2 regions of the Neobacillus sedimentimangrovi genome follow, and region 2 is predicted to be linked to the other one. Evidence: a T-box and tRNA genes for the amino acid it is inferred to sense, from the RefSeq annotation. Region 2 holds a T-box; the other holds one or more tRNA genes.

Region 1 (4,438 bases), on a different contig from region 2:
ACTGGGTCGATGCCTACTGTCGGTTCATCCAAAAATAAAACATCTGGTTGATGTAAAATGGAAGCGGCTAAAGAAAGTCGTTTTTTCATCCCACCAGAAAAATTCCTTACCAATTTCTTTCTATGCTCTGTTAAATCTACTAATTCAAGAACTTCTTCAATGCGCTGATCTAATTTACTTTTACCTAAATGATAAAGTCCTCCAAAAAACCGCAAATTGGATTCTGCCGATAAATCATCATACAAAGCATCATTCTGTGGCATATATCCGATCTTTTTTAATATTTTCAAATTAGGCATTTGAATATTGTTAAGTTGAATGTTTCCTGTATCTGCTGCAATAGCTCCTATCATTAGACGAATCAATGTTGTTTTACCCGAACCGGAAGGTCCAAGCAAACAGCATATTTCTCCGGAAGGAATCGTAAATGTGATATCTTTAATAACTTCCTTTTTTTCAAAGCTTTTGCTAACATTTGAAATTTTAATATCCACCGGATTCTTCCCCCTCTAATTTAGAGTAATAACAACTCATAATAATTTATATATGAATCTACTCTCCCTCAAAAACGGACAACGTGTTGTTTTTATACTTTTTATTCATTATAATAAACCGTAATATATCATTACAATAATCAAAAATGCTGATTGTGTCGGATAACCAACACCATCTTCAAATGTGTTGAATAATGTTTGGGGGAACAATAATGCGTAATGGAAATATGGATATACGTGTCATACGTACAAAAGAAGCGATTAGAAATGCATTGGTGGAATTAATTGAAGAAAAAGGTTTAGATGCCCTTACTGTAAAAGAGATTACTACGAAAGCGAAAATTAACCGAGGAACTTTTTATGTTTATTACCAGGACAAGTATGATTTAGTTAACAAATGTGAGGATGAGTTTTTACAAGAGTTAGCTGATATGATCATAGAAAACTTTTCGAAAACCATGAATGAAAAGAAAACGAATCCTTCGGCAACGATTCCTGTTACCCTTGCTATCTCCATTTTTGAACATATAGACCGAAATAGAAAATTTATGAAAGCTATATTAGGACCAAAAGGAGATTTATCGTTCCATACAAAGATGAAAGAATTCATGTGGAAAACATTATTTGAAAACAACAAATTCATTCAGCAAGAAAATCTCTTAGTTCCTATCGAATACCTCATTTCCTATATTTCGTCTGCACATTTAGGCGTTATACAACAATGGTTGAATAGTGATAAAAATGAATCTCCTCAAGAGATGGCTCATATTTTATACACCATGACTGCTAATGGTCCTTTCTATGCTGCAGGCTTAAAACGTTAATAGATTAGGGGCAGTACTAAATTATGCAAAATGGTCCCAAATTTGGTCTTTGTTCGATTATAAACAAAAAGCAGTGTGATTTCGGTTGAGAAATCCACTGCTTTTATCGTTGTTGATCCGACTTATAAAAACTGAAACCATTTATTACTGAAATACTGGTAATGTTACAACGATCATCAGTAAAAATAATAAAGTGATATAGTTCACAGAATAAAGGAACATGACATGTGCCCATTTTAAATCATTTTTCGTAAAGAGTCCGTAGATGCTCACTACCAGCCAGCCTATGTTCATGATGGTTGCAATGACAACAAAAGTAGTTCCGAGAGAACCAAGATAAAATGGCAATGGTAGCAGGCAAGCGATATAAACAACCATTTGACGTTTAGTCATATCAAAACCATGTACCACTGGAAGCATGGCAACTTTAGCTGCTCGATATTCTTCACATTTCTTCATGGCTACGGCAAACGTATGTGGCATTTGAAAAATAAATAAAATGAGAAACATGATAATCGGAACGATATGAAAACCGGAATCGATCGCTGTCCAACCAATCATTGGCGTAACGGCACCTGAAATACTGCCAATGACCGTGTTAAGTGTATATCGTCGTTTAGACCACATTGTATAGAGAACAACATAGGTTAACCATCCGATAAATGAATAAATGACAGCTTCGAATCTTGTAAAGAACATTAAAATAAACCCTAGCACTGTAAGGATAATCCCTGTCCACAGCACCGCTTTTAAGGAAAAATTCCCTGTTACTGTCGGCCGATGCTTAGTTCGATCCATAACAGTATCAATATCCACATCATACCAGTTATTGATCACAAGAGCCCCTGCTATAATCATGGTGCTCCCGATCATCGTCAGCCAGAAAATGCCCCAGTTGTCAGAAAAGGATGAACCCGTAAAATAGAGGGCTAGCCAAAACCCAGCAAAAACCGGTAGGACATTCGCCACTAACACTTTTCCCTTCAATAGTGCTTTTATATCAAATATCATACTAGCTCGACTACTAGTATGAGATATCGCTACTTTTCCACTGTTCTGCACGGAAGGCACCCCACTTTGATTCATTCAGACCCCCCCTTAAAGATGGTTAAAATCAAACTAAAAGAACAAACTAACTCAACTTAATATTAACATACTTTCCAAAGAAAACCCCTATAGAAAAATTCCCAATAAAAAGGAATAAGGTGGATGTTCACTGTAAGCCAACAGAAGAAATAAAGCCGAGACATCCCCCCGACATTTGATAGGACAAAAGTATTACTTTCCTTACTTACATACTGATCATCAACAGCTGCCTTTAAATCTTATCAGTAGGTTGACTACAATCATTAAAATAGGCAACAACCCCTTCAGGTTTAAGGGAATGTTGCCTCTGTTTTAATGCTGGTGACAGGATTCGAACCTGCGACCCCTTCATTACGAGTGAAGTGCACTACCAGCTGTGCTACACCAGCAAGTATGAACGAACATAGGTATTATAGCACAATTTTTCATAAAATTCCATTTCTGTTTCATGTCTATTTCAGTAATTATTCAAGTTTATTACAGTCACCTCCAACCCACCAAGGTCTAGTATCAGGGTCACTACTCTAATTCAACTAAAAGAACTAAAGCAGCAAACCTGTTAACAATCGAAATAAGGCATACGTCTCAAATTGAAAAAAATATTTCATTGTGAAATTTGAAATGTTACAATTAACAACACAAGAAAATATTGGAAATAAAAAATAAATTTTGTTCATGTGGAGATGTTTACATGAAAAATTTATTCATTGGATTATTTGTCGCTATAATAATTGGGTATCTTTACTTTTCTTTATTAACAGTTCCTGTATCAAGTGGAGTACTATTAGGTTTAATAATATTCTTGGTTTCAATGATCATGTTAGTTATTCTTAAAAGTGAATTATTTAAGTGCATAGCACGTATCATGTCTTTTGCCGGTGCGTTTCTTAGTGTAGGTATCTTTACATTAATTTTATTAGCAATGAGTAATATGTAACCCCAAAAATGACTGACCCAAAAAGTACTTAAAATCGACTTTTTTGGGCTCAGTTTTTTTCATTAGATTAATAATCAAAACAAGGTCATTCAAAACTCACAAGTAAGTTTACAATTTGATTTGTTAGAAAAAGATATCCATTTCACCAAAAATATAGAAAATACAAATGGAACACATCAATTTAAAGGCAAATTGGAAGAAGGAATTTGGAATGTGACTATTCATTGTTTAGTAAATGAAAAAGAGCATATACAGGAGACGGTCGTTTTACCAGTGGGAACAGAAGCCGTAAAAGAATTAGAAAAAGAATCAGCCAAACACAATCACCATCATTAAAGTTCACTCTTTTTGGAGGTATTATGAATAGAGATTATGTATTTATCATAGGAATTGTTTCCATCATTTTATTCATCGTGTTCCTATTTTTCAGTGTTAAAACAAAAAAGGCTTTGTTCTATACATTAAGTATATTGGCCTTAATTTTATGCGTAGGAGTAGGAATAATCTATTATTCTCTCCCACTCCATTCAGCAGCACTACATGTAGAAGAAAAAAATAACGGTGTTTATATTAACTGGAAAAATGATTTCTTAGTAAAACAAGGTAAATATAATATTATAATATCGGAAGGTAAAAACAATACCATCAAACTAAAAAATGTTGATTTGGAAAAGATTAGACAAAAAGAGTTATTTTCAGAGGCTGCTAAAAACGATTATCAAAATTTATACTTATCTTTTTTTGAAAAAAGCGACTACTATGATCAAGATAAAGGATATGAATATTTTATTATTCCTAGTAATTACGAAGGCCTTATTCAAGTAAGTAATACAAATACGAATCTTTACTATATGTATTTATATCCAGAAATGATGGGCCCTACACGACCTTATTGGATTAAAAAACTGAATCGGCTACACTTAACTGGACAAAAAAATTAAGGTCAAGTAGACTAACTACCTAATCTGGGTATACTGCTAACAAGCGTAAGAGATCCCATACCAGCAACTTTACTAGGAGAGGCGGGTATGCTAGCCTGTTTGGCAAGCCAGATGTTTTCATCATCTGGTTTCCTGGCTGGGAAAGCATGCCCGTAG
Region 2 (4,438 bases):
GATAATCTTTTGATTCTTACGAGCTTCTTTCTCTTTCTTCTGCTGCTCGAATTTATACTTGCCGTAGTCCATAATCCGGGCTACCGGAGGCTTGGCATTTGGTGCAACAAGCACTAAATCAAGATTCACACGTCCGGCAATCTCTAGCGCTTCGTTTTTCGATTTAATCCCTAATTGTTCCCCATTTTGGTCAATTAGACGAACTTCACGAGCGCGAATCCCCTCATTAACTAACATATCTTTGCTAATAATTAGCCACCTCCAAGGTTTTTTCAAAGAATACTTTAGTTCGGGTCAAGAATTTCTGCAAAGCGTCCCCCTCAAGGCCTGATCTTAACAACTTACAGTCCGGGGCAAATAAAAAAGTGCGGATGAAAAACACCCACACTTTACGAACATAGTTATAAGAAACAATAAGTTCACAAAAAACCTGCCAACTGCATACTGCGTCAAATCAGGTGAGAAGCGGGTGCTTCTTCTTTTCCCAAAAACTTGTATTCAATTATATACCTTAGTAACTATATCATAAGCAAAGATACATTGTCAAATGAACCTTTTTTGACAACAACGAAATTTATTTTAACAGGAAACGAAAAATTATTCAACATATTTTTTCAAAACAAAAAGGGAGAACACTCTCCCCTTATTTTTGAACTTCTGCTTTAAGTGATTGTAAAAACTCGCTAAAGGCTTGTGTTTCAGATTTCTGTTCCCCGTATTTACGGACATTAACAGCGTCTTCTGCTACTTCTTTATCACCGACAACGAGCATATACGGAATTTTTTGCAATTGGGCTTCACGGATTTTATAGCCAATTTTTTCATCTCGGCCATCTAATTCCACCCGGAACCCAGCAGCTTTAAGCTGTTCTTGAACACTTCTTGCATAATCATAATGCACTTCCGGCGATACAGGGATGACTTGAACCTGTACCGGAGCCAACCAAGTTGGGAATGCTCCTTTATATTCTTCAATTAGGTAAGCGACAAAGCGTTCCATTGTGGACACAACGCCACGGTGGATAACAACCGGACGATGTGGTTTTCCGTCTTCACCAACATAAGTTAAATCAAAGCGTTCAGGAAGCAAGAAATCCAATTGGACAGTTGAAAGTGTCTCGTCTTTTCCTAATGCTGTTTTCACTTGTACGTCCAGCTTTGGACCATAGAAGGCTGCTTCCCCTTCGGCTTCATAATAGTCAAGTCCTAGCTCATCCATCGCTTGCTTCAACATGCCCTGTGCTTTTTCCCACATAGCATCATCATCATAGTATTTTTCCTTATCTTGTGGATCTCTGTAGGACAAACGGAACGAATAATCTGTAATGTTAAAGTCTTTATATACTTCGAGAATTAATGAAACGACACGCTGGAATTCTTCTTTAATTTGATCCGGACGAACGAAAATGTGCGCATCATTCAATGTCATTCCCCGTACACGCTGAAGACCTGATAACGCGCCAGACATTTCATAACGGTGCATTGTACCAAGCTCCGCAATACGTATAGGTAGTTCACGATAGCTGTGCATGGAATTCTTGTAGACCATCATATGATGCGGACAGTTCATTGGACGAAGAACAAGTTGTTCATTATCCATTTCCATTACCGGGAACATATCTTCATGGTAATGATCCCAGTGACCGGAGGTTTTATAAAGTTCCACATTTGCCATGATTGGTGTATACACATGGTCATAGCCCAAGCTGACCTCTTTATCTACAATATAGCGTTCTATGATGCGACGGATGGTAGCCCCTTTTGGCAGCCAAAGCGGCAGTCCTTGTCCGACTTTTTGGGATGTAGTAAACAGACTGAGTTCTTTCCCAAGTTTACGATGATCACGTTCTTTCGCTTCTTCCAATAAACGGAGATGCTCTTTTAGGTCTTCTTTTTTAAAGAATGCTGTACCGTAAATACGTTGAAGCATTTTGTTATTGCTATCTCCTCGCCAGTAAGCACCAGCAATACTTAATAGTTTAAATTCTTTAATTTTTCCAGTGGAAGGTACGTGAATGCCACGGCAAAGGTCAAAAAACTCTCCTTGCTCGTAAATCGTTACTGTTTCCTCATCCGGAATCGCTTCAATTAGCTCTAACTTATACTCATCGCCAATTTCTTTATAAAGTTGTACCGCTTCAGCACGGCTAACTTCTTTACGTACAATCTCTAGATTTTCATTTACAATTTTCGCCATTTCTTTTTCGATTTTTGGTAAATCATCCGGTGTTAAAGACACTTCAAGATCCATATCGTAATAGAATCCACCTTCAATCACCGGCCCGACGCCAAGCTTTACACCTGGATATAGGCGCTTTACTGCTTGTGCCATTAAGTGAGCTGTACTATGACGAAGCACCTCTAAAGCCTCTGGTGAATCTTGAGTGACAATTTCTATAGAACCGTCTTCATGGATTGGACGACGAAGGTCAATTAATTGACCATTAAGCTTACCGGCTATCGCCTTTTTCTTAAGGCCTGGGCTAATCGATGCCGCGATATCCTCGGAAGTCGTTCCTTGTGGAAACTCCTTTACAGCTCCATCAGGAAATGTAATTTTTACAACCTCTGACATATTTAACTCCTCCTTTGAAAAATAGTCTGTGTTTAAAATTAGGAAAAGCACTTTGCGGACTGTCTGGTGAGACTTTGCAAAGCAATAGCGCATTTGGAGCTTCGGTCCTTACTGTCGTATGAGCAAGGACCCTTGCTCCTATAAACGTATGCACTGTTCATAGGCAGCTAATCAATAAAAAAACCCGTCCCTCAAATAAAGGGACGAGTTATAATTAACACGTGGTTCCACCCAATTTTTCATTTTTGAAAACCTAATGCTTCAAAAATGACTCTAGTTCAGGTAACGGCTGCATCCGTCAACAATTACAGGCTTCTAAATGAAGCGTTCACTGTTGAAGTTTAAAGGTGGTAAGTATTTTTTTCGTGTTAGAAGGCTTCCAGCCATGACCTCCCTCTCTATAAACCGTAAAAAAATACTCTTGTCCTTATCATTACTTTTACTATGAAATTCAACTATGTACGTTATTATAATCAGTTATTTTTGAATTTGCAACCTCATAATACTAATTATTTCAACAATTTTTTGTTTTTATGCGTGGTTTTCTGAAGAATAAGCTGAATTTTTCCAAAATAATTCGTAAGGCTTAATAATGACTCTTTCTTCAAAAATATTGTTAATCGTTCGAATGAGTGGAGCTTCTGCATCCTTTGTATAGAGAAAAATCGTCGTTGGTGCAATTGACAAAAGTGGAGCAATTGTGATGGAGTCGACATAAACAGGATGATTGACAAGTAATTTTCGGTCAATCAATTTTGTTAATTCACTTCTTTTGATTTCTTCTAACTGGTCATTATAGAACGTAATCTCCTCATCAAATAACAGATGAATGACTTGAAATTTTGGTTCACGCCCCACTAAGAAGTCCCTAAGCATTTGGACAAACATTTGATATTCTTGTTCCATTTTATATTCATCAATGGAGATTTCCACATAGTTTGTAAGATGCTTCAAATAGGAACGGAGCCGGAACTTGACGAAGGAATCAAATGAAAAAGAGACATTTTCCTGAAATACATGGTCAATTGCTGCCCGGATATTCGGTCCTTCTTTTGTGTGTTTAAAAAAAACAGAAAGATCTTCTCTTTGACCTTCTTGGATGGAGTAGATAATCTCAATAATTTGCTGTTGTTCTTCAGGATCCTCATAATAAAATTGTTTCGTTAATATGTCACGAAACCAATCATCTCGTTTAATTTTTGTAATAAATTCACAGAAGGCATTTTTTACATTAGTAAAAAATTGTTCTGATGCTACACCTTCCATTATTTTAACTATATGGCGATCTTCAATAAGAAGAATATTTTCATTATCAAAATGGTCATTTAAAGACTTGAGCAAGTGGTTATAAAACTTTATTGCATCCATCTTAGTTTGGAAGATGATTTCTGCCAACCAAATCCCCCCTAAAAACCAACTCTCTGTTTTCATGTATATGGGGGACTTGGCCAAAATAGAAGTTTGCGGATAGAAAGCTATAAAAAAAGACTGCCGGTTTTCCCCTGACAGTCCTCACAAAAAAGTATTCTAATTTAATATCGACGATTTGGCCCTCCGACCATAACAGGTTCGCTCAATGCCTTGATTCTCTCCATAATCCTACGGGCTTTCATTTTTTCTTCTTCACCACGCTGGCTATAGGTTAAATGGTGTTCAAGCCCTTGATAGTCAAAATTAGAGGTGAAGAAAGTTGGAAGGTTTTCAAGCATACGGAATTGTAAAATCGGACCAAGAATTTCATCTCTTGTCCAACTGGAAACAGCTTCTGCACCAATATCATCGAGCATTAAGATCGGCTCTTTTTTCAATGCATCAATCTTTTCGTTCAAAGTTGCATCAGCAATCGAGCTTTTCATTTCCCTG

What was found. The T-box of region 2 lies ahead of thrS (threonine--tRNA ligase). A T-box ahead of a tRNA ligase gene usually reads a tRNA of that ligase, here a tRNA-Thr.
Region 1: it encodes a tRNA-Thr, which carries the amino acid that the T-box ahead of thrS (threonine--tRNA ligase) is inferred to sense. The anticodon was not compared.

What each region holds. Positions count from the first base shown of each region.
Region 1 covers NZ_JAAFZF010000017.1:1,537-5,974, forward strand. Annotated here, with positions in the region: gene GZA11_RS07825 (ABC transporter ATP-binding protein) at 1-494, opposite strand, end outside; gene GZA11_RS07830 (TetR/AcrR family transcriptional regulator) at 707-1,318, shown strand; gene cyoE (heme o synthase) at 1,463-2,404, opposite strand; tRNA gene GZA11_RS07840 (tRNA-Thr) at 2,721-2,793, opposite strand; gene GZA11_RS07845 (hypothetical protein) at 3,096-3,341, shown strand; gene GZA11_RS16470 (hypothetical protein) at 3,462-3,677, shown strand; gene GZA11_RS07850 (hypothetical protein) at 3,701-4,282, shown strand.
Region 2 covers NZ_JAAFZF010000053.1:8,853-13,290, forward strand. Annotated here, with positions in the region: gene infC (translation initiation factor IF-3) at 1-237, opposite strand, end outside; ribosomal protein L20 leader region at 354-487, opposite strand; gene thrS (threonine--tRNA ligase) at 644-2,575, opposite strand; T-box leader at 2,772-3,018, opposite strand; gene ytxC (sporulation protein YtxC) at 3,107-3,970, opposite strand; gene dnaI (primosomal protein DnaI) at 4,108-4,438, opposite strand, start outside.